Regions from separate parts of the Paenibacillus sp. A14 genome, predicted to be linked through region 1. Evidence: a T-box and tRNA genes for the amino acid it is inferred to sense, from the RefSeq annotation. Region 1 holds a T-box; the other regions hold tRNA genes.
The links. The T-box of region 1 lies ahead of argS (arginine--tRNA ligase). A T-box ahead of a tRNA ligase gene usually reads a tRNA of that ligase, here a tRNA-Arg.
Positions count from the first base shown of each region.

Region 2: it encodes a tRNA-Arg, which carries the amino acid that the T-box ahead of argS (arginine--tRNA ligase) is inferred to sense. The anticodon was not compared.
Region 3: it encodes a tRNA-Arg, which carries the amino acid that the T-box ahead of argS (arginine--tRNA ligase) is inferred to sense. The anticodon was not compared.
Region 4: it encodes a tRNA-Arg, which carries the amino acid that the T-box ahead of argS (arginine--tRNA ligase) is inferred to sense. The anticodon was not compared.

Region 1 is NZ_JBAGJD010000017.1:3,981-9,395, reverse strand. Features, by position in the region: gene ytvI (sporulation integral membrane protein YtvI) at 1-206, shown strand, start outside; gene argS (arginine--tRNA ligase) at 235-1,974, opposite strand; T-box leader at 2,020-2,259, opposite strand; gene V4U88_RS24810 (FxsA family protein) at 2,313-2,705, opposite strand; gene V4U88_RS24805 (acyl-CoA thioesterase) at 2,790-3,209, opposite strand; gene pyk (pyruvate kinase) at 3,349-4,770, opposite strand; gene V4U88_RS24795 (acetyl-CoA carboxylase carboxyltransferase subunit alpha) at 4,881-5,415, opposite strand, start outside.
Region 2 is NZ_JBAGJD010000019.1:47,334-52,748, forward strand. Features, by position in the region: gene clpP (ATP-dependent Clp endopeptidase proteolytic subunit ClpP) at 1-539, opposite strand, end outside; gene tig (trigger factor) at 794-2,206, opposite strand; gene V4U88_RS25685 (hypothetical protein) at 2,417-3,352, opposite strand; tRNA gene V4U88_RS25690 (tRNA-Arg) at 3,492-3,565, shown strand; gene V4U88_RS25695 (IS4 family transposase) at 4,799-5,415, shown strand, end outside.
Region 3 is NZ_JBAGJD010000025.1:11,284-16,698, reverse strand. Features, by position in the region: gene V4U88_RS26690 (XTP/dITP diphosphatase) at 1-631, shown strand, start outside; gene asnB (asparagine synthase (glutamine-hydrolyzing)) at 696-2,540, opposite strand; gene V4U88_RS26680 (hypothetical protein) at 2,693-3,034, shown strand; gene V4U88_RS26675 (hypothetical protein) at 3,037-3,393, shown strand; tRNA gene V4U88_RS26670 (tRNA-Arg) at 3,497-3,570, shown strand; gene V4U88_RS26665 (PadR family transcriptional regulator) at 4,251-4,790, shown strand; gene V4U88_RS26660 (MFS transporter) at 4,796-5,415, shown strand, end outside.
Region 4 is NZ_JBAGJD010000005.1:45,964-51,378, reverse strand. Features, by position in the region: gene V4U88_RS14775 (sensor histidine kinase) at 1-270, opposite strand, end outside; gene V4U88_RS14770 (glycosyl hydrolase) at 360-1,325, opposite strand; tRNA gene V4U88_RS14765 (tRNA-Arg) at 1,686-1,760, shown strand; gene clpP (ATP-dependent Clp endopeptidase proteolytic subunit ClpP) at 2,080-2,676, shown strand; gene ade (adenine deaminase) at 2,815-4,641, shown strand.

The sequences.
Region 1 (5,415 bases):
GCCAACTGATCGAGCCCAAAGTGCTGGCCAGCAGCGTCGGTCTCGATCCCCTGCCCACGTTGATCGCCATGTTTGCTGGACTGAAGCTGTTCGGTGTGCTTGGGCTGATTATCGGCCCCGTCTCCTTCGTCGTCATCGGCGCCATGATCCGCGCGGGCGTGATCCGCGATCTGCGCAACTATATCGTGAACGGAAGGCTGCGATGATTCATTGCAGCCTTCCTCCACGTTCGCCCTACATCCGCTCCGGCGCCTGCAGCCCGATCAGTCCCAGCCCGGTCTTCAACGTGATCCGCACGCCTTGAACGAGAGCCAGGCGGGCGATGCGCAGCGAGGCTTCTTCTTTCAGAATAGGACAATCGTGATAAAACCGGTTAAAAGCCTGGGCGGTATCCACCAAGTAGCGGGTAATCAGCGAAGGCTCCAGCTTAGCGGCCGCCTGCCCGACCACTTCCGGGAACAGGCCGAGCTGTTTGATCATCCTGAACTCCGCCTCACAGCTTAACCGTTGAGGGTCCCAATCGATGCCGGGCCTAAGGTTCAAGCCGTGCAGATCCTCGGTTCCCGTCCCCATGCGCAGTACACTGCAGGCCCGGGCGTACGTATATTGAACATACGGCCCTGTCTCCCCTTCAAAGCTGAGCGCCTCTTTCCAGGAAAAATCGATGTCCTTGATCCGGTTTCCCCGCAGGTCATTGAAGATGACCGCACCCACGCCAACTTGCCGGGCAACCTCTTCTTTGTTCTCCAACTTGGGATTTTTCTCCTCAATAATCTCGCGGATTTTGGAAACCGCCTGATCCAGCACCTCTTCCAGCCGGACAACTTTCCCCCTCCGGGTGGACATGGCCTCGCCTTCCAGGCTGACCCGCCCGAACGGAACGTGGACAAGTTCGGACGCCCACCCGTAGCCCATCCGTTCGATCACCTTAAACCATTGGCTAAAATGCAGGCTTTGCGAATAGTCCGTCACATACAAGGCTTTATGGAAGCCGAAGGTCCGCTTCCGGTACAGCGCCGCCGCTATGTCGCGGGTAGGGTAGAGGGAGCTGCCGTCTTTTTTCAGAATCAAGGCCGGGGGCATGCCGTACTCCTCGAGGCGGACAAGCCAAGCGCCCTCATCCTCCTCAAGCAGGCGTTTTTCCCTCAGTTCCCGCACAACATCATCCATATACTCATTGTAAAAGCTCTCCCCGGTCACAAAATCAAACCGCACGCCGAGCCGATCGTAGATCTTCTGGAATTCCGCCAGACTTACATCGACGAACCGTCTCCACAGCTTCTTAGCCTCCTCGTCTCCCTGCTCCATTTTGACGAACCACTCTCTGGCCTCATCCTCCAAAGCGGGGTCCTTGTCGGCCTCCTCATGAAAACGCACATACAACCCCAACAGCTCGTCGATGGCCGCTTCCTCCAGGCGGGAGGCGGTTCCCCAGCGGAGGTAGGCCGTGATCAACTTCCCGAACTGCGTCCCCCAATCCCCCAGGTGGTTGATACCGACACAACGATAACCCAGATACGAGTAAATCCGGTACAGCGCGCTTCCGATGACCGTGGAGCGCAGATGGCCTACGTGAAAAGGCTTGGCGATATTCGGGGAGGAAAAATCGATCACCACCGTTTTGCCCGCTCCTATATCCCCCGCTCCATACCGCTCCCCGCTTTCTAAAATCCCGGGCAATATCGCCTCGGCTACTGCGGCATGATCCAAAGAAAAATTGACGTAACCCGTTTGCGACGACACTTTGATAAGGCCGGACCCGGCGATACCCCGGGCATGAAGCCCCTCCTCAAGCTCCCGGGCGATCCCCGCGGGGGAAGCCTTGCGCTTTTTGGCTAACGTAAAGCAAGGAAACGACAAGTCGCCCATGGAAGCGTCCCGCGGGATCTCCAGCAAGTCCCGGATTTCCTGCTCCGTAATTTCTTCCAGCACTCTAGCGATCTGTTCCGCGACGATTTTTTTAAACCAATCCATTCCAATCCCCTCTTTTCTCCAAATAAAAAAGCCCCTCATCTCCATTGAAGAGACGAGAGACTTACAGTTCCCGCGGTACCACTCTGCGTGTCGGGACCCATCGTCCCAACCACTCTGAAGGATAACGGCCAACACCCGGATTTGACTACGGCTTGCGGCAACCCCCGCCGCCTTCGGCAAACCATCTCCCGGGCCCGCTTCCGCCCACTTCCCCATACCGGCTTCCACCCTCCCGGCTCGCTTTTATGGTTTCCAGCAGCGTACTGTCCCGTTCGCAGATATTTCATATGCAGTTCCAAAAATAGTTAAACTAGTTATATCGAAAAAAAATCAAAAAGTCAACGCCGGAAAAAGGTGATCGTTCCGTCTTTGATTTTTTTGCCGATCCATTTCATCAATAGCAAACGATAAAGGGGACGCGTTAAAGGAAACACCATCGTAAACCCGATCGCATCGGTTACGAAACCCGGAATCAACAGCAGGATCCCGCCGCCGAACACGCATAAGCCCTCGATCATCATTTTGCCGGGAATCTGGTTGCCAATCATTTGAGATTTGGCATCCGCCATCAGCTTGCGGCCCTCAAACTGCATCATCAGAAGGCCGATCACCGAAGTGGCCAAGGTCAGAAAGATCGTTTTTCCGACACCAAGCCGCTCCCCGACCCACACATAACCCCAAAACTCTACCAGGGGAACGACTACGATAAATACCGCTATCCATTTGCGCATACAATAACTCCTTTTTCCTGCGGCGTAACTCCATGAATTATAGCAAAGCTCTAAAGAGTATTGTAACGTTTTGATGTACCGGAATCAAAATTTACTGGCCCGCTCGAATACTTCATACCAGTCCGGAAATACTTTTTTGAACTGAACGGGCTTGAAATCCTCCCTTCGGACCACATAATGCGTAGATGATCCGACGACGCAAAGCTCGCCTCCCCCGTTCAGCACCTCGTAGGCGTACTCCGTTTTGACGCCGCCGTTCGAACTGATCCAGGTTCGGAGCAAAACGTCATCCCCGTAACGGATCCCTTTCCGGTATTCCACCTTCATTTCATGAACCGGCGAAATATAACCCGCCCGCTCCATGTGAATGTAGTTTAGTCCCAGTTCCTCAATCAACGCGGTCCGTCCCGCTTCAAACCAGCCCAGATAGTGGGCATGATAGACGATGCCCATCATATCGAACTCAAAATATTTGGGCTTGATCGCCAGCTCGCTAACATGCATCTTTAGTACGCCCCTTTCCCTGTCATTTACAAGAGTTGCACCGTTTCTAGTTCGGCTTAATCTAGCAAAAAAGCAATGGAAAGCCCGTTGTACGGGCAGCCCATTGCTTCTGATATGCGGCTAGCTGTATCTAAAGCTATTACTTGCGGATTTGTCCGATTTTGACCAGGTTCGTCGAACCGGAGCGGCCCAGCGGAATCCCTGCTGTGATCACAACCAGATCGCCTTCCTTCACAAGACCGGAATCCAGTCCACCCTTCATCGCGTTGTCGAACATTTCGTCCGTGGAAGTGGCCAATTGACCTTTCACCGGAGTTACGCCCCAGTTCAGCGCAAGACGGCGCAGCGTTTGGTCTTCCGTGGTGACGGCGATAATCGGCGCTTTCGGACGGTATTTGGAGACCATACGAGCGGTATAACCCGTTTCCGTCGAAGTGATGATCGCTTTGGCGTTCAGATCCAGCGCGGAGTTAGCCACCGCTTGGGAAATCGCCTCGGTCACCGTTGTTTGTTGCGCATTGCTTTGCTTTATAAACATTTCGCGATATTCCAGCGCGGATTCCGCTTTCTCGGCAATACGCGACATCGTCAGCACGGACTCCACCGGATATTTCCCGGCAGCCGTTTCGCCGGACAGCATGATCGCGTCGGTACCGTCGAAAATCGCATTGGCCACGTCACTTGCTTCAGCGCGTGTAGGTCTAGGGTTGCGCTGCATCGAATCCAGCATTTGCGTCGCCGTGATGACCGGCTTGCCGACGCGGTTGCATTTCTCGATCATGCGCTTCTGTACCAACGGCACATCTTCCGCAGGAATTTCCACACCCAAGTCACCGCGGGCAACCATCAGGCCGTCGGAAACTTCCAAAATCTCATCCAGGTTGTCCACGCCTTGCTGGTTTTCGATCTTAGAGATGATTTGGATGTGCGTGGCATTGTGACTCTCCAGCAATTGACGGATTTCAAGAACGTCGCTGGCTTTACGAACGAAGGAAGCCGCAATGAAATCGATGCCTTGTTCGATCCCGAAGATAATATCGTTAGCGTCTTTCTCAGTGATGCCTGGCAGGGAAATGTTTACGCCTGGGACGTTAACGCCCTTCTTGCTCTTGATGGTACCGCCGTTGACAATACGACACTTGATTTCCGTTCCTTGAATATCCACTACGGTCAAACCGATCAAACCGTCATCGATCAGAATGGTTGAACCGACTTCCACATCGCCAGGAAGCTCTTGGTATGTGATGGAGATGCGGTCTTTGTCGCCGAGAATTTCTTCGGTTGTCAAAGTGATGAACTCGTCTTGCACAAGCTCGATCGGTTCTTCCTTCAATTTGCCGGTGCGGATTTCAGGACCTTTCGTGTCCAACAGTATGGCGATTGATTTCCCCAACTCTTCGCTCGCTTGGCGGATCGTTTTGATCCGATTCCCATGCTCCTCGAAATCTCCGTGGGAGAAGTTGAGGCGAGCGACGTTCATCCCGGCCATGATCAGTTTCTTGGTGTTGTCTAACGATTCACTGGAAGGACCGATAGTACATACGATTTTTGTTTTGCGCATTTTGGGTTTCCTCCGTTTATTTAGTTCTCTCTATACATCATTTCCAACAATTAAATTTACTACATTTTCCCCATTTTGTATAGGAAGTTTATCATATTGTAACAGTCTATCTAGTCATTACCCACTAGGGAGGAATCTATAATGGGCTCTGCTTCTTTTTCCTGCGCCCGGCTCGCCCCGCCCTCGGCAAATTGTCCGATTTTGCGGAATTTCCGGTATCTGTCTTCCACAAGCTCGTCCGGATTCATAAGAGACAATTCTTCTAAATGCCGAACGACACTCTCTTTGATGGCCACGGCCGTAGTCTCGTAGTCCCGGTGCGCACCGCCTCGAGGCTCCGGAACAATCTCCTCGATCACGTCCATTTCCAGCAAATCCTGGGCGGTAATCTTCATCGCTTCCGCCGCCTGATCGGCTTTGGAGGCATCCTTCCAAAGGATTGAAGCCGCTCCGTTCGGCGAGATGACGGAATAAATCGCGTTCTCCAGCATCAAAACCCGGTTTCCGACGCCCAACGCAAGCGCGCCGCCACTGCCTCCCTCGCCGATGACAACGCAGACGACAGGAACCCGCAGCTTGGCCATCTCCAGCAAATTCCGGGCGATGGCTTCCGACTGCCCCCTTTCTTCCGCCGTAATCCCCGGG
Region 2 (5,415 bases), on a different contig from region 1:
GCCTCTTCCGCGCTCATGAAGAAATCACGGTCCGTGTCGCGCTGGATTTTCTCAAGGGGTTGACCCGTCCGATCCACATAGATTTGGTTCAACTTCTCCCGTGTCTTGATAATCCATTCGGCATGAATTTTGATATCCGCCGCCTGCCCTTGAACTCCTCCGAGCGGTTGATGAATCATCACTTCGCTGTTCGGAAGCGCAAATCGCTTACCCGGAGCGCCTGCCGTCAGCAAAAGCGAGCCCATGCTGGCCGCCATGCCCACACAGATCGTTGACACATCGGGTTTAATGTACTGCATCGTATCATATATACCCATCCCCGCAGTGACAGAACCACCCGGAGAATTGATGTACAGATGGATGTCTTTATCCGGATCCTCGGCTGCCAAGAACAACAGTTGGGCAATCACGAGATTGGCTACGTCATCGTCAATCGCGTTGCTTAAGAAAATAATGCGATCCTTGAGCAGTCTAGAGTAAATATCGTAAGACCGTTCTCCCCGGTTTGTTTGTTCCACGACCATAGGTACCAGACTCATGTGACCAACCTCTTTTCTATTATCAAATTTCCTGCGCCCTAGATTATTTTATCACGTTCAAAGGCGCATGTCATTTTTCACCCCATACAGTTTATGTGTTTGAATTTACAATATATAACCGATAGGGATATCCTATTCCCGGGTGGAAATAATTGTATGGATAAAAGGTGAAAAATTAAGGCACGCATTAAGTTATACGTGCCTTAGCATTTGCCTTGTGTTGTATGATCAAATAGCTCCTTGCGGGCAAGGACTTATTCTTCTTCGTTTTGTTTCTCTTCCGCTGCGGAATCATCCGCTTTGGCCGCTTTCTTCGTCGCTTTCTTGGCCGGCTTGTCGGCTTCCTCGGATTTCTCCGCCGTTTCGAATTGCTCGGCGGGAACTTCCTTGGCGTTTTCCGTCAAGAACTGAATCGTCTTGCGAAGAAGAACGTCCTCTTTCACGCTTCCCAGCGAGCCGTTCGCGGCAAGGATGTTACGAATTTCCTCAGGAGTGCGCTTGTAAGCGTCCGCCATATCCTGAAGCTCCTTGTTGACTTCCTCTTCCGTCGCTTCGATTTTCTCGGCTTTCGCGATTTGCTCAAGCACCAGGTTGTTGCGAACACGCTTCTCGGCGTCGTTCTTCATTTGTTCTCTCAAATCTTCAACCGTTTGGCCGGAGAAACCGAGGAACATATCCAGGTTCATGCCTTGGGCGCGGAGACGGTTATCGAAGTCGCGTACCATGTTCTCCACTTCGCTGTCGATCATGGCTTGCGGGATTTCCACTTCGGCATTCTCGCCGATTTTGTCAACGAGAATTCTTTCGCGTTCAGATGCGCCTTCTTTTTCCTTGCGGGATTCCAATTGTTTCTTCATATCCGCTTTGTATTCGTCCAACGTATCGAATTCACTTACGTCCTTGGCAAACTCGTCGTCCAGTTCAGGAAGCTGTTTGCGCTTGATTTCGTGAACTTTCACTTTAAATACCGCTTCTTTACCCGCCAACTCTTCAGCATGGTAAGTTTCAGGGAAAGTAACGGTTACGTCCTTAAAGTCGCCTGTAGCCAGTCCCACAACCTGATCTTCAAAACCAGGAATGAAGGTGTTGCTGCCCAGTTCAAGGGAATAACGCTCGGCTTTGCCGCCTTCGAACGGAACTCCGTCCACGGAGCCGTCAAAGTCGATGACAACGGTATCACCGTTTTGTGCAGCTTCTTCGTCGATCACGACGAGCTCGGCATGGCGTTCTTGCATGCGGGTAAGCTCTTCGCTCAACTCTTCTTCGCCAACTTCGGTGTTAGTTGCAGGAACTTCGATACCTTTATAGTCGCCAAGCTTCACTTCAGGCTTCACGGTTACTTTAGCTTTAAACTTGAAAGGTTGTCCCTTGGCAAATTGCTCAACATCCACTTCCGGGCGGTCTACCGGGAAAATATCCGTTTGATCAACCGCTTCAGTATAAACTTCAGGAAGCAAAATATCGATGGCGTCTTGGTACAAGCTTTCCACACCGAAACGGGCCTCAAAGATCGACCGAGGTACTTTACCTTTACGGAATCCGGGTACGTTTACTTTTTTAATTACTTTTTGAAAAGCTTTATCCAGTGCAGCGGCAACGCGTTCCGCTTCCACTTCAACCTCGAGAACGCCGAGGTTCTTCTCTATTTTTTCCCAAGTTGCTTTCATTTTATGCTTTCCCCTCCAAATTTCACTTATACTGAATACTGAAACCGAATCGCGCGATAAAGCAGCTATCTTGGTTTCAGTATAGCTGTCTTAGTCCACGTTCGAGAATAACCACTATATTATAAACAACAATACAGCATTTTACAAGAGCTGTTAGTAGGTTCCCCTTCGGGTTCCAGATTTACCGGTTTTTATTGTAAACATTGTTCATTACTTCAGCCCCGCCGTTACGAACTGCCGCATGGACCGGCAAGCTTGCTCGAAACGCAGCCGCAAATTGTCGGTGATGCCGTACAAACTCCGGATCTCCTCTTCATGAATCCCGCCCGGCAAGCTGTCCGCGACCATTTGATGGAGTGCGGCGGCCCAGATGTCGATCATGCTGTCCTCATCGCTCAGCAGCGACCTGTAATCCATCGTCCCGTAAATGGCCATAACAAACTGCGTCCAAAGCTCCTGGGCAAAATAAAACAACGTCGGATCATGAACCTGGGTCTGATCGCCAACGCGTTCCAGAACATGCTGAACCGGTGCAGGGAAATCCTCCGGCTTGATCGGCACGGATTCGATTTCGATCTCCACCTTCTCCCCAAAGCGAAAAAACGAAACGACACCATGGGCCCCGCGGCGTTTTAAGATTTGAAGTACCCGATATTGAAGCAAAGGATGCAGTTCTTGTCGGCTCAGCCAATCAATCAGCGCCTCGTCGACTTCCGGCCGATCCAGATAAGCCAGCTGCTCCAGCGCAAGGAACGTCTGCTCCGACATCGGCTTCCCGATGACCGCCCGCAAAAGCTTGTCGGCGTATTGATGATCCTCGGCCATCTTGGCCTCGACATGCCGCCGGGCTATGACATCCTCGTCCTCTTCCTCATCGTCCGATAGGCCGGTGTGGTTCGCCGCTTCATCCTGTAGCATGGGAAACGCGTCCGTGAGCCAATCCAACAAGTTCCTCCATTCCGCATACTGCCTGTCGTCCTGGCCCTGGCATTGCAATAAAAACCGCAGAAGCTCGGCAGCCTCGCCGTATCGCTCGGTCTCCAGCATTCTCGTCAATTCAATCTGGTAAAAATCCAAGGTTTTGGGAAACAAGACCACGTTGTCCTTCTGGTTGTGAGTGTCGCTGATAAGGGCACCTCCTTTCATCCGGTCTAATTTATTGAGATTATAGCATAGAGATGAAAGAAGGCAAAAATCATCCCATTATAGCAAATCCCAGCCACCCTATTGCGCAAACTAATTTGCCATGATATAATCTTTTTTGCTTCTGTTTTTTATGTATCATGTCCCAGTAGCTCAGCTGGATAGAGCAACGGCCTTCTAAGCCGTCGGTCGGGGGTTCGAATCCCTCCTGGGACGTAAGAAGAAAGTCGGTTCATACGTGAACCGGCTTTTTTGCGTCCCTTGGGAATGAGAACCCCGGTAGGGGTTCGTCGGAGCGAGACCTCCCGCGCTTAGCAGGGAAGGACGAGCGGAGTCTCGCGCAGCAGCGCGAGTATCCCTCCTGGGACGTAAGAAGAAAGTCGGTTCATACGTGAACCGGCTTTTTTGCGTCCAATGGGGATGAGAACCCCGGTAGGGGTTCGTCGGAGCGAGCCCCCACGTTTTTGGGAGGAATTTAGGCCGTATATTGTCAGCGGCCAGCTTTGCTATTTGAAAAGCCGGTAGGTGAATAAGTGCCATATGCGGCGCTATTTTGTCGAATTTGGCTGGGTCGAGTGAAATAAGCGCTTTTTAGGCACTAGCATTGCATTAACCCTGACACATGATTACAACGGAGCTTGATGCCTTAATCTCTTTTAGAGAACTTCGAAATAAGTACAGGCCTCTAAACAAGGTTCTGCAGTTAGGAAGTCTAACGGCCGTGAGAGCCGTTATGTTGCGATTGAATCACGTATTGGGATTTTAACGGTCGTGTGGACCGTTATTTACCTTTATTTCGACCAAAACAGCCATACTTATATGAAATAGGGGCCGTGGCGACCGTTAGAATTTGGAGTCAGCGCAAACAGGGCAAATAGGGGCCGTGGCGACCGTTAGCATGATTTAGAGGGGGAGACGATCTAAGTTCGACATGTTGCTTGCCAAAGCGGCGGATTGGCCCTAAATGGGCAGCATCAAGGAAGGTTTAATGCAACGTCATTGCTTTTTAGGGCCTTATATAGGGAAAAAGCGGGCCAAAACCTGATTTCGGGGCCCGCATCAGGGGAATAAGGCCCTTTGACCGCTATGATTCCCTCGGAGCCGAATCGGGCCGAATTAACGTCCCAAAAGGCACTAGCATTGCATTAAACCTGACACAAGAAATTAACGGAACAGTATTTACTAAATATGTTAATTTATATGTTATTTTCATGGAATAAAATAAAAAAAGCTCCTATTGTTGAGTTAGATGCGTTACCCATAACTCATCTCAACAAAAGGAGCCAACCATGGGTAACATACACAATTTATCTGTGATTCGTCAATGCTTTTCTTATATTTCTGAAGAAAATTTTAGCTTTCCAATTTCCGATCATCGTGTTCGCAAGCTTACTACCTTAAAAAGTATCAAGTTAATTTTAGCCTCCCAACTCGCTAAGTGGGATTCTTATGAACACATTTCTCAAGCCACTTCGAACAAGCACAACGCTGCAGGAAAGTCTGGAACTATCCAGCATCAGTAGTTCTCAAATCTCCAGGCGTCTAAAGATGATTCCTACCGAGATACTCGAAGGTCTATTCCTTGAACTCATCGGCAAGGTCAAGCAGAAAGCTCCATCGGAAATCAAGGGCACACAGATTCGGATTATCGACTCGACTTGTCTAAGACTTCCGGCGACACTGGCCAACTGGGCGTACGTAACCCGTGACCACACTCAAATCAAAATTCATGTTCGAGTCTTGGTTTTGACTAAAAATGAAGAGAAAGAGGTCATTCCTGAGAAGGCCATCCCTACTACGGGGAATGTGAGTGACTACGAAACCATGAACTTTCTGGTCGAAGATGACGGCACAATATACGTGATGGATCGCGGTTATGTGAAGTATAAACAGTTCGATACTTGGCTAGAGCAAAAAGTTCAATTCGTAACTCGAATCAACGAAAAACATAGGGTTTGGCAGGTGGAGCAAGAGCTGCCGGTTCATCCGGATTCAAACATCATCCGAGATGCTATCGTTCAATTAGGGAGTGCCTTTCGCAAGACAGAGAATTCTTTACGCCTTGT
Region 3 (5,415 bases), on a different contig from region 1:
CAGTGAGGAGTCCGTTATTATCGTCGCTACGCGAAACCAGGGAAAGGTGCGCGAGTTCGCCCATGCCCTGAAGTTTTTGGGCAAGCCTGTACGCAGCATGTACGATTATCCGCAGGTACCGGAAATCGTTGAGGACGGCGAGACCTTCGCGGAGAACGCGAGGAAGAAAGCCAAGACGGCGGGCGATTTATTGGGGCATCCCGTCCTTGCGGACGATTCCGGCCTTTGCGTCGATAAGCTGAACGGGGAACCCGGCGTCTACTCCGCCCGCTACGCCGGAGAAGGCGCCGCGGATGAGGAGAACAACCGCAAGCTGCTCGCGGAACTCGAGAAGCTGCAGCAGGGCGAAGATACGGAGCAGCCGCTATTGAGCACGGCCCGGTTCGTCTGCCATTTGGCGCTGTATGACCCGGCGACTGGGGAGTTTACCGAAGCCTCAGGCACCGTGGAGGGCTGGATCACCTCCGAGCCGGCGGGGGGCGGCGGATTCGGTTATGATCCGCTGTTTTACCTGCCGTCGTATGAGAAGACGCTCGCCGAGTTGACACTGGAAGAGAAGCAGGCGGTCAGTCACCGGGGAGCGGCGCTCCGGGAGCTTGCGGAGAAGCTGAATCAAGCCGCCCGAAAATAAATATCAAGAAGCCGCATTCCGCGTTGGGTCGCAGGGAATGCGGCTTCTTTGGTTGAACTTGCGATCAGCGGATGGCCACCTTGTAGGTGGTCAGCCAGTGGTTAACCTGGGCCAGATAAGCGAACAACTGCGGTCCGGACATCAATTGGCCGAACCAGGGCAGATGGGACGAAGACTCCGGAGAAGCGGCGATTTCGCGGATCCGGTCCGCATCGATCAGCGGCAGGATGGGCGAGGCGGGGTTATCGAGAATTTCGAGCATCTGTCCCCGCACCGCCTCCAGATAGGCCGGATGATGCGTTTTGGGGTAGGGGCTTTTTTTGCGGTAGAGGACATCGTCCGGGAGCACGCCTTCCAGCGCCTTGCGCAAAATCCCTTTCTCCCGGCCGCCCGTCGTTTTCATCTCCCAGGGGATGTTCCAAACGTATTGAACGAGACGGTGATCGCAATAAGGCACGCGGACTTCCAGGCCGGCCGCCATGCTCATCCGGTCCTTGCGGTCCAGCAGGGTCGGCATAAACCGGGTGATGTTCAAATACGACATCGTGCGCATGCGGGCTTGTTCCGGGGTTTCCCCGTCCAGTCGCGGCACCTCTTCCAAGGCTTCGGCGTACCGGTCCGCGACGTACCGCTCCGGGGCGATCCAATCGCGAATTTCCGGCGAGAGGAGGCCGGCGCGCAGCCCGGTGGCGATCGACCAGGGGAACGTGCCGGAGCCGAGCAATTCCTCCCGGTGGAACCACGGATATCCGCCGAACACTTCATCCGCGGCCTCCCCGGAAATGGCGACGGTGGCGCCTTTCTTGATCTCCCGGCAGAACAGGAGCAGGGAGGCGTCCACGTCCGCCATCCCGGGGAGGTCCCGGGCCAGGGTGGAGTCCGGCAGCGCGCCGACAAGCTCGGGGGTATCAAACGAGATCCAGTGATGCTCCGTGCCGAGCTCCTCGACCATCCGTTTGATCCAGGGGGTGTCGGCCCCCGGCTGATAGCTGTGGGCCTGAAAATACTTGTCGTTATCGACGTAGTCCACCGAATACGTATGCACCTGTCCCTGCCCGGTCCGCCGGTAATAATCGACGGCCAGCGCGGTCAGGGCGCTGGAATCGAGACCGCCCGAGAGCAAGGTGCAGACCGGAACGTCCGAGATGAGCTGACGTTCCATCGTATCCTGCAGCAGGCTGCGGATCTCGCCTGCGGTCGCTTCAACGGAATCCGTGTGCGGCTCGGCCTCCAGCTTCCAGTAAGCGTACGTGCGGAGCCCTGAGCGGTTGTAGATCATGACCTGGCCGGGACGCAGCTCTTTCATGTTGCGATAGACCCCATGCCCTGGCGTCCGGGCCGGCCCGATGACGAAAATTTCCGCCAGTCCTTCCGGCCCGACGACGGCTTCCATCCTCGGATGCTTGAGGATCGACTTGGGCTCGGAGGCAAAAATCAACGTCCCCTCAAGCTCGCTGTAAAACAGCGGTTTGACGCCAAGCCGGTCGCGGGCGAAACAAACGTGCTGCCTTACGCTGTCCCAGACCGCGAAAGCGAAGATGCCGTTCAGCCGGTAAACGCAATCCGGCCCCCACTCGATGTAGGATTGAAGCAGCACCTCCGTATCGCAGTTTGTCCGGAATGTCCGGCCCCTGCGGCGCAGTTCATCTTTTAGTTCGGGCGCGTTGTAGATCTCCCCGTTATATACGATGCTGTAAACGGCATCTTCCTCCTGAATCACCATCGGCTGTGCGCCGTTTTCGGGGTCCATGACGCTCAGCCGCCGGTGTCCGAAGGCGCAGGGACCTGATATCCAGGTACCTTGGGCGTCTGGCCCTCTTTTTTCCAAACAGGATGTCATCGACAGCACCAAGTCCAGCTCTGCCGTCAAATCTCGATTCCATTCGATAAAACCCGTGATTCCGCACATGGTGGTTTCTCCTCTCTATGATCGCTTACGTTCCCCATTTTGGGCCGGCTGAAAAGTACTAACAAATTATGCCTACCCGGGGCATAAAATGTCTGTCCTTAACGGAAAACTATGAGCAAACGGGGGATTCCCCCGGGGCCAGGAGGTAGGCGATGGAGAAAAAAACATACTATGTATCCCTGCAAGGCCGGTCCTTGCTGGAGGATCAAGGTGCGACGGGTTATGAGTGGGAAATCCGCGCGACCCCGGAAGAAGCTGACATGATACGTCATATGTTGGAGCAAATTGATGAAAAAGAAGTGAGCACCTTTTTTGCCTATACGTTTCCTTGGCCGGATAGTCCCGAGGAGGACGTGAACGCCAGCTACCAGAGCCAGGTGGACGAACTATACCGGCAAATTTATAAGCTGGGGACCGAGGAAACGCGCGAACAATTACACCGCTCCCTCCGCATTTCTCCCGGGATGGTGGAAGGCGAAGGCGAGGAGGTTTAGGGATGTACTACATCAAGAATGCCGTATTCCGGCGGATCACCGAAGTTAAAGGAACGCCTTGCGGGGAAATCCTGGTCCGCCCGGGCGCGGTGGACGATCCCGATCTTTTTGTGTATGTCGCCCGTTCGTCCGGCGGACAAGGCGGGGAGTACGAGATCGTGCGGATGATTCAGAGCGACGCCGACCTCGAAACCGACTGGTACGACAACAATATGCACCAGGCGTACGAGGAGGTCGCCGAGCAGGATTTCTGCCGCGACGGCTGGCCGTCTCCCGAGCGGCAGCGGGCCGAGTTTTTGCAGCGCCTGCTGGCGGACCGCGAGATCATGGAGCGCCTCGACGCCGGACTACCGCGGTAATCATCCGGGGGTTAGGGCAAAGTCATCATAAGGTTAAATACCCCCTTTGAAAAATAGAAAGGATGCGTTATAATAAATAACGCATCCTTCTTACATACTTTGTGTCCCAGTAGCTCAGCTGGATAGAGCAACGGCCTTCTAAGCCGTCGGTCGGGGGTTCGAATCCCTCCTGGGACGTAAGAGAAAGCCGGTTCAACTTAATGAACCGGCTTTTTGCGTCCCAAGGGGATGAGAACCCCCATAGGGGCTCGTTGAAGCAAGACCGCCCGCGAATACGGGGAGGCCGGGTGATCTCCGTTTTTTTAACTATATAGGTTGAACTAAAGAATTGGCGATAAGGAATAGTGTGAAATGAAATGATTATGGAGACATCCACCCAAAGTAGATATAAAGCGGCACTGTCTGGAACCAGTCTACACACACTCCATATATTAACGGGAAAACCTCCCGTTAATTTTCCACTGTTGTCCCTTGGGTCCGATTTAGCTGGAAAAACTCCATCTATTCCGTGGCCCAACCGCTGATGTACTCAATTTCAGGTGAATTAGCTGGAGGTTTTCCAGCTAATCCATCTCTGCAGCCGTATAGGCACCAAATTAACGGGAGGAATTCCCGTTAATTTGACCCCCTCACCCTCAGCGCGTATATCCTATCATCTACTACCAACATCCGAGTCAACGAGACCAACCAAGTTACTCCGCCCAACTTTCAATAGTTCAAACTTATCTAGAAATCGGATTATGTGGTGAAATGCCCAAAATCGGTTTTTTAACGTGGGAGATTGTGATAGTATTGCTCATATACTAAACGTTTAGTATTAAACGATTACTATAAAGTTGATACAGGAGGTAATAATCATGACCCGTACCATGGTATTGGGACTTTTAAAAGCCAACGGGCCGATGTCGGGCTACGAAATTCAGCAGATGATGGAGTCCTCACAGACCGATTTATGGGCTTACGTGAAGCCCGCGTCCATTTACCATGCTCTAAAGAGACTGCAGGAGGAAGGGAAAGTGGTGTTGGAAAAGGTCGAAAAAACCGGGATGAGGACCAAATCCATCTTTAAAATTACCGAGGACGGGGTTTTAGAATTGAGCCGCTTATTGAGGACTTCTTTTTCAAAATCATCCGTTGTGTTCCCCGCATCCCTGTACACGGCTCTGACTTTTATGGAGAACCTGGGGGAGGAACAAATCGCGGAGGCTCTGGAAGAGCAGAAAGCGCAAATTTTAAAGGTGTATGCCAGTATGAAATCGGGATACGAGAAGAAGCATGGCGTACCGGGAGAAGTAACTCCGAAAATCGATGTTATTTTTCATAATATTTATGAACAATGCGAGCTTCAGCTTAAATGCATCGATGAAATATTAGGAATTTTAGGAAGAGGAGTGTGAGCTTCATGGATTCAAACCCCCTTAAAAAATCTGTTCTGTTGGTTGTGATTGTGGCTATATTTGCCGATATGTTAATGTACGGTATCATCGTTCCTTTTCTGCCGCTCCATGCCGAATCGCTGGGCGCCTCGCAATCGGAAATCGGCTTGCTTTTTGCCAGTTATGCTATCGCCTTATTTATAGCGACGCCATTTGTCGGGGCCCTGGCAGACCGGGTAGGCCGAAAAAAGATGCTGGTGGCCGGGCTGATTGTGCTGTCGGCGACAACTTTGGTTTACGCGTTTTCTTCGAGCTTCTGGATTCTGGTCCTGGCGCGTGCCATGCAGGGAGTAGCGGCGGCGGCACCATGGACGGCGGGGCTTTCCTTGCTCGCCGAGGTTTTCCCCGCAAATGAGCGCGGCCGAGCGATGGGAATCGCGATGTCGGGCCAGGCGGGAGGGATTCTGCTTGGTCCGCCGGCCGGGGGCTGGCTGTATGAATGGGGCGGCTACCGTCTGCCGTTTTTGATCGCGGCGGGGATCGCTCTTTTGGCTGCGACCATCAGCGTCGTGCTTCTGCGTCATTTGAAAGATACCAAAGCGGACAAATTTATCTCCCCTTTCCGTTTGCTCCGGAATAAGCGAGT
Region 4 (5,415 bases), on a different contig from region 1:
GTAGCTGCGGCTCACCACCGATTTCAATCGGCTGTCATTGGAAAGTTGATAGGAGATATCGAGCGGCACCTTGATGACTTCTTCGGTCCGTTTCCGTACGCGATCCACATTGTCCGCCGCTTGCTTGAAGGCATCCTTGACCATGATTTCGCGCAGCTTGCCGGTAAAGAATACCCCGCTAACCAGCAGCGGAATAACCGCGACAGTGATAAAGGTCAGAGACAGTTTGTTCCTCAGCTTAATGTCGTTCAATACTCTGACAAAGTTCATGTCTTCCGCCCCTCGGTGTCATGAATACAAAAACGGCCCCTTTTCGACAAGGGGCTGTTTACGCTTCTTCGCAAAATTTCCTCAACGGATTAATATAGCTTAGGCAGCCGATCCAGTGTAACGGCGTATTCGTGATGATAAGCCCGGCGCAGTTCTTCCTTCGACGTGAACAACTCCGTCTTGCCGAAATCGTTGGACCAGGTCATGAACCACAGCCACGGAATTCGCGATTCCGCAAGATCGGGCACACTGGGGATGGATCCGATTTCCCCCAGAGCCACCAGTTTCTCCGTCGGCGTAATTTGGATCAACTCCTCGTACTCTTTCCGAAGGTCGGTATGCTCATGAGCCGGCGGGTACAAGTCCCTGGAGATAATATCCACTTTATCATCCCCGACATACCCTTCCGGCAGCGGCGAATTCCAAACCCAGATCAAATTGTTCAGCCCATGGAAACGGGTGTACCGGTCATACATGAGAAGATACAGCTGTTTGGCCACTTCCGGGCCCTTGCTGCCCCACCAGAACCACTCCCCTTCCGCTTCATGAAAAGGACGCCACAATATCGGAATCCGTTTGTCGCGGAATTCCTTAAGGATGTCGGCCACATAATCCATATCCGACAACAACGCCTCGTGCTCGGCGGTTCCTTCCACAATCGCCCGAGAAGCATCAAAATCGGTATGCTCCGCATAGAAGCTCTTATCCTTCCCGCCGAGCGGAGAGAACCAATGCCAGGTAAATGTGAGCAATCCTTTTTCGTTTGTCACCCAATCCCAGGCGTTTTGCAGCGTATTTTTGTTTTCATTGACTTCAAGCAAACATTCCTCGCCGCTCATTTCATAGTTAATGTTCGGGGAATAGCTCAAGAGTTCGAAACCGCAGAGGGCGGGGAGCTTCCCTGTCGCCTCTCGAATGTAATGCAGTTCCTCCTGTGTTGTGGTTTGCGTATGCTGCCCCGTGATAATGCCTTTGCCGGACAACCCGCTCAAATAATTTAATAGCGCTTTCACTTCTTCAGTTGCTTGGGGATTGCAAGGAACAGCTTGAGACATGGTAAGTCCATCCTTTCTTTTACTCCGGTAATTGATTTTAATAACATTGTTGTTATATTTGTTATTAGCACATTATTTTATCGACAAAACAAATATACTCCTTGTTAAGATAAAGGTCAATTACTACACAAAAAAACAATTTTATTTTGACTAACAAAATTTTATAGTATTGCTATTATTGTTATTTTAGTTTTCATTACAAAAGGCATTTCGATCTAAAAATTTTCAAAACTGCTTTCAAAAAAACCGAAGAACCACCCAAGTTTTACAAACCCCAATTGGTGCCTTTTAACAGCACAAAATATAACTTGCAATCCGTAAACGGATGTCCTATAATAAGTTTTGTTGTTCTTAAATCATGCGCCCGTGGTCCAATGGATATGACGTAGGCCTCCGGAGCCTGAGATCGAGGTTCGATTCCTCGCGGGCGCGCCATCTTACTTAAATGACAGACATCCGCAGCACTGAACTGGGTTGCGCAGCCTGTTATCATCATCGCCCTGAGTTTGGGCTTTTTTATTACCTAGAGTTTGACTTTCTTTGACTTTCTGTTTGAAATTGTTTATGATGAGGTTAATATTCATCGATTCCGTCAATTCTTTAATTGATTGAACCGATTGGGCTCAAGGCTGACACACGGCCTTTCCCGGGATATAAGTCTGGCGCGAACGGGCTACGGGATTCCCGACGATGCTTGGGCCAGGAAGTGGTTCTGATTTATTAAACTTGATCCATTAATGAGGAGGTTTTATCGGTGAGTTATATTCCTATGGTCGTTGAACAAAGTAACCGCGGCGAACGCGCTTACGACATTTACTCCAGACTGCTGAAGGACCGCATCATTTTCTTGGGCTCCCAGGTGAATGACGTTGTCGCCAACTCCATCATCGCTCAGATGCTGTTTCTGGACGCGGAGGATCCGGGGAAAGACATCCATTTGTACATTAACAGCCCTGGAGGTTCCATCACAGCCGGTATGGCCATTTTTGATACGATGCAATTCATTAAGTCCGACGTTTCCACCATCTGCGTGGGTCTCGCGGCTTCCATGGGCGCCTTCCTGCTGAATGCCGGTGCGCCGGGCAAACGCTACGCGCTGCCGAACAGCGAAATCATGATTCACCAACCGCTTGGCGGTGCCGAAGGCCAGGCTACGGATATCGAAATCCGGGCCCGCCGCATTCTGAAAATGCGCGACAAGCTGAACAAAATTTTGGCGGAACGGACCGGTCAGCCGTTGGAACGGATCGAAAAGGATACGGACCGCGACTACTTCATGAGCGCCGCCGAAGCCAAGGAATACGGCTTGATCGACCGCGTGATCGAGAAGGTTACGCCGCAGGGCGTGTAATCGAATAACCGCTAACGGCAAGACTGCCTCACGAGCCCTTGCGCTCGGCGGGGCAGTCTTTTTCTTGCTTTTACGCGAATTCGGTGGAAGAATAAGTACATTACTTTTTAGCCAGTTTACCCAGCAAGGAGTGAGCGAATGAAACCAGTCAAGAGAAGCAAGTTAACCGAAGTGAGCCGTCAACTGGCCGAGGTGGCCGCGGGCACCCGCAAAGCCGATCTGGTCGTGAAGAACGGAACTCTGGTCAACGTTTATACGGGAAAGCTCCAGGCGGGCACGGATGTCGCGATCGCCTGCGGAAGGATCGCTTATGTCGGCGATGCCAGCCATACGATCGGCGAGCGGACCGCGGTCATCGATGCGGCGGGACGGTTTATCGTTCCCGGGCTGCTGGACGGCCACATGCATGTCGAGAGCACGATGCTCTCGGTCACCGAATTCGCCAAAGCGGCCTTAGCCAAAGGGACGACGGGCGTGTTTATGGATCCGCATGAAATCGCCAACGTCTTCGGAGCGGACGGGGTACGCTGGATGCATGAGGAAGGTCGGGGACTGCCGCTCAAGGTATATACGACCTTCCCTTCCTGCGTTCCGGCCACGGATCATCTGGAAGATGCCGGGGCGGCCCTGGATGTCGCCGACATTGAAGACGGGATGACCTGGGATGGCGTCGAAGGCCTCGGCGAGGTCATGAACTTCCCGGGGGTCGTGTACGGCGATCCCAAAATGACTGGCGAGATCGCGGCCACGATCCGGGCCGGCAAAGCGGTCACCGGGCACTTTCCGAGCGAGGAGGAGCCGCTCCTCCAGGCTTATATCGCCTCCGGGGTGACCTCGTGCCACGAGACCGTCACGAAGGAGCAAGGGCTGCTCAAGCTGCAGCTGGGCATGCACCTGATGATCCGTGAAGGATCGGCCTGGCATGATGTGAAGGAAGTGATCAAGGTCGTGACCGAAGACCATGTCTATCCCGGCAACATCATGCTGGTGACGGACGACGTGTACCCGCAGACCCTGATTGAGAAGGGGCATATGAACCATGTCGTCCGCCGGGCCATCGAGGAAGGCGTCGATCCGGTGACCGCCATCCAGATGGGGACGATCAACACGGCGCGCTACTTCCGGGTCGACGGGGACGTCGGCGGCATCGCGCCGGGCAAATGCGCCGATCTGCTGCTGATCGGCAGCCTTGAGCGCATGGAACCGTCCACCGTGATCGCGGACGGTTCGGTGGTGTACGACGGCGGCCAGCTTCGGCTGGACTTTCCGGATTACGCGTATCCGGAGGCGGCCCGCCGGTCGGTGCACCTCGCGCGGCCGCTGGAGGCGCGGGATTTCGCGCTGCCGAGCGCGAAGCGCGGCGCGGCCGCCGGGCCGGCCGAGACCCGGGTCAATGTGATCCGGGTCATCGAGAACAGCGCGCGCACGGCCCGTGGCGAGGCGCGCCTGGCCGTCGAAGACGGCTTCATCCGCCCCAGCGTGGAGCGGGATGTCCTCGCGCTGGCCTGCATCGACCGTCACCGCGGCAGCGGCGAGATCTCGCTGGCCTTCGCCCAAGGCTTCGGCCTGAAGAGCGGTGCGGTCGCCTCGACCGTAGCGCACGACAGCCACAATCTCCTGGTCATGGGCGCCGACCCGGAGGATATGGCCTTTGCCGCCAATGAGCTCGCGCGTCTGGGCGGCGGCATGATCGCCGTATTGGACGGCCAGGTCCTGGCGGCCGTGCCGATGGCGATCGCCGGGCTCATGTCCGACCAGCCGCTTGAGGTCGTCGTCAAGCAGGTCCAGGCGCTGGAAGAAGCCTGGCGGACGCTCGGCAGCCCGCTGAACGCCCCGTTCATGACGTTTTCGCTGATCGCGCTGCCGGTCATCCCCGAGCTGCGGATCACGAACCGCGGTCTGGCGGATGTGGAGCGATTCAAGCTGATTCCTGTCGAAATCGCGGATGAAATGAACCTGCCCTAATGCGCGAAAACTCGGCATAAACGGGAATTCTTTCCGTTAAATCCGGGGATTTCGACCCTCATGTCCTAGTGTTGCAATAAGCAATTTGATCACGAAGAATAACTGGGGAAATTAAGCCTGCGCATTCTCCTTTTAGGCCGCCGGCTTCCCTATGTGAACCGTGCAGGTGGTGTGCAGGTAAATAAGGGCGTTATGCGGCGCTATTTTGTCGAATTCGGCTGGACGATGTGAAATAGCGGCTTTTTAGGGTCCTATTGTTGGAAAAAGCGGACCCAACCATCATTTTGGGGCCAGCAACAGGACAATAAGGCCCTTTTTGATCGCTATGATTCCCCCGAAGCCGAATCGGGCGGAAATAGCGCCGCAAAAGCCACTAGCGATGAACTAACCCTAACATGAAAGAAGAGGGTGGTTAAAAATGGGAGCCCCATCTTACGCAAGGCGTAGTCTTCCTTTTTTTTCGGGGAATTTTATTTTGCCTTTCCAGCTGGTACTAATGCCTGAGAGGACTCTAACGGCTGTAGCAGCCGCTATTTAACGAAAAGTAGCCCTTTCGAAATTCTAACGGTTGTGAGCGCCGTTATTCCCCTGGATTCTCGCCTTAACAGCCTGTTTATGCGAAAATAGGCGCCGTGGCGACCGTTAGAATGGGAAATTGGCGTTTACAGGACAAATAACGGCTGTGGCAACCGTTAGCGTTAATTTTCGTCTTTCTTGCAAGACTGCTCATGCGACGGCGGTTAGGGAAATGGGACACGCCGGATCCAACTCGCC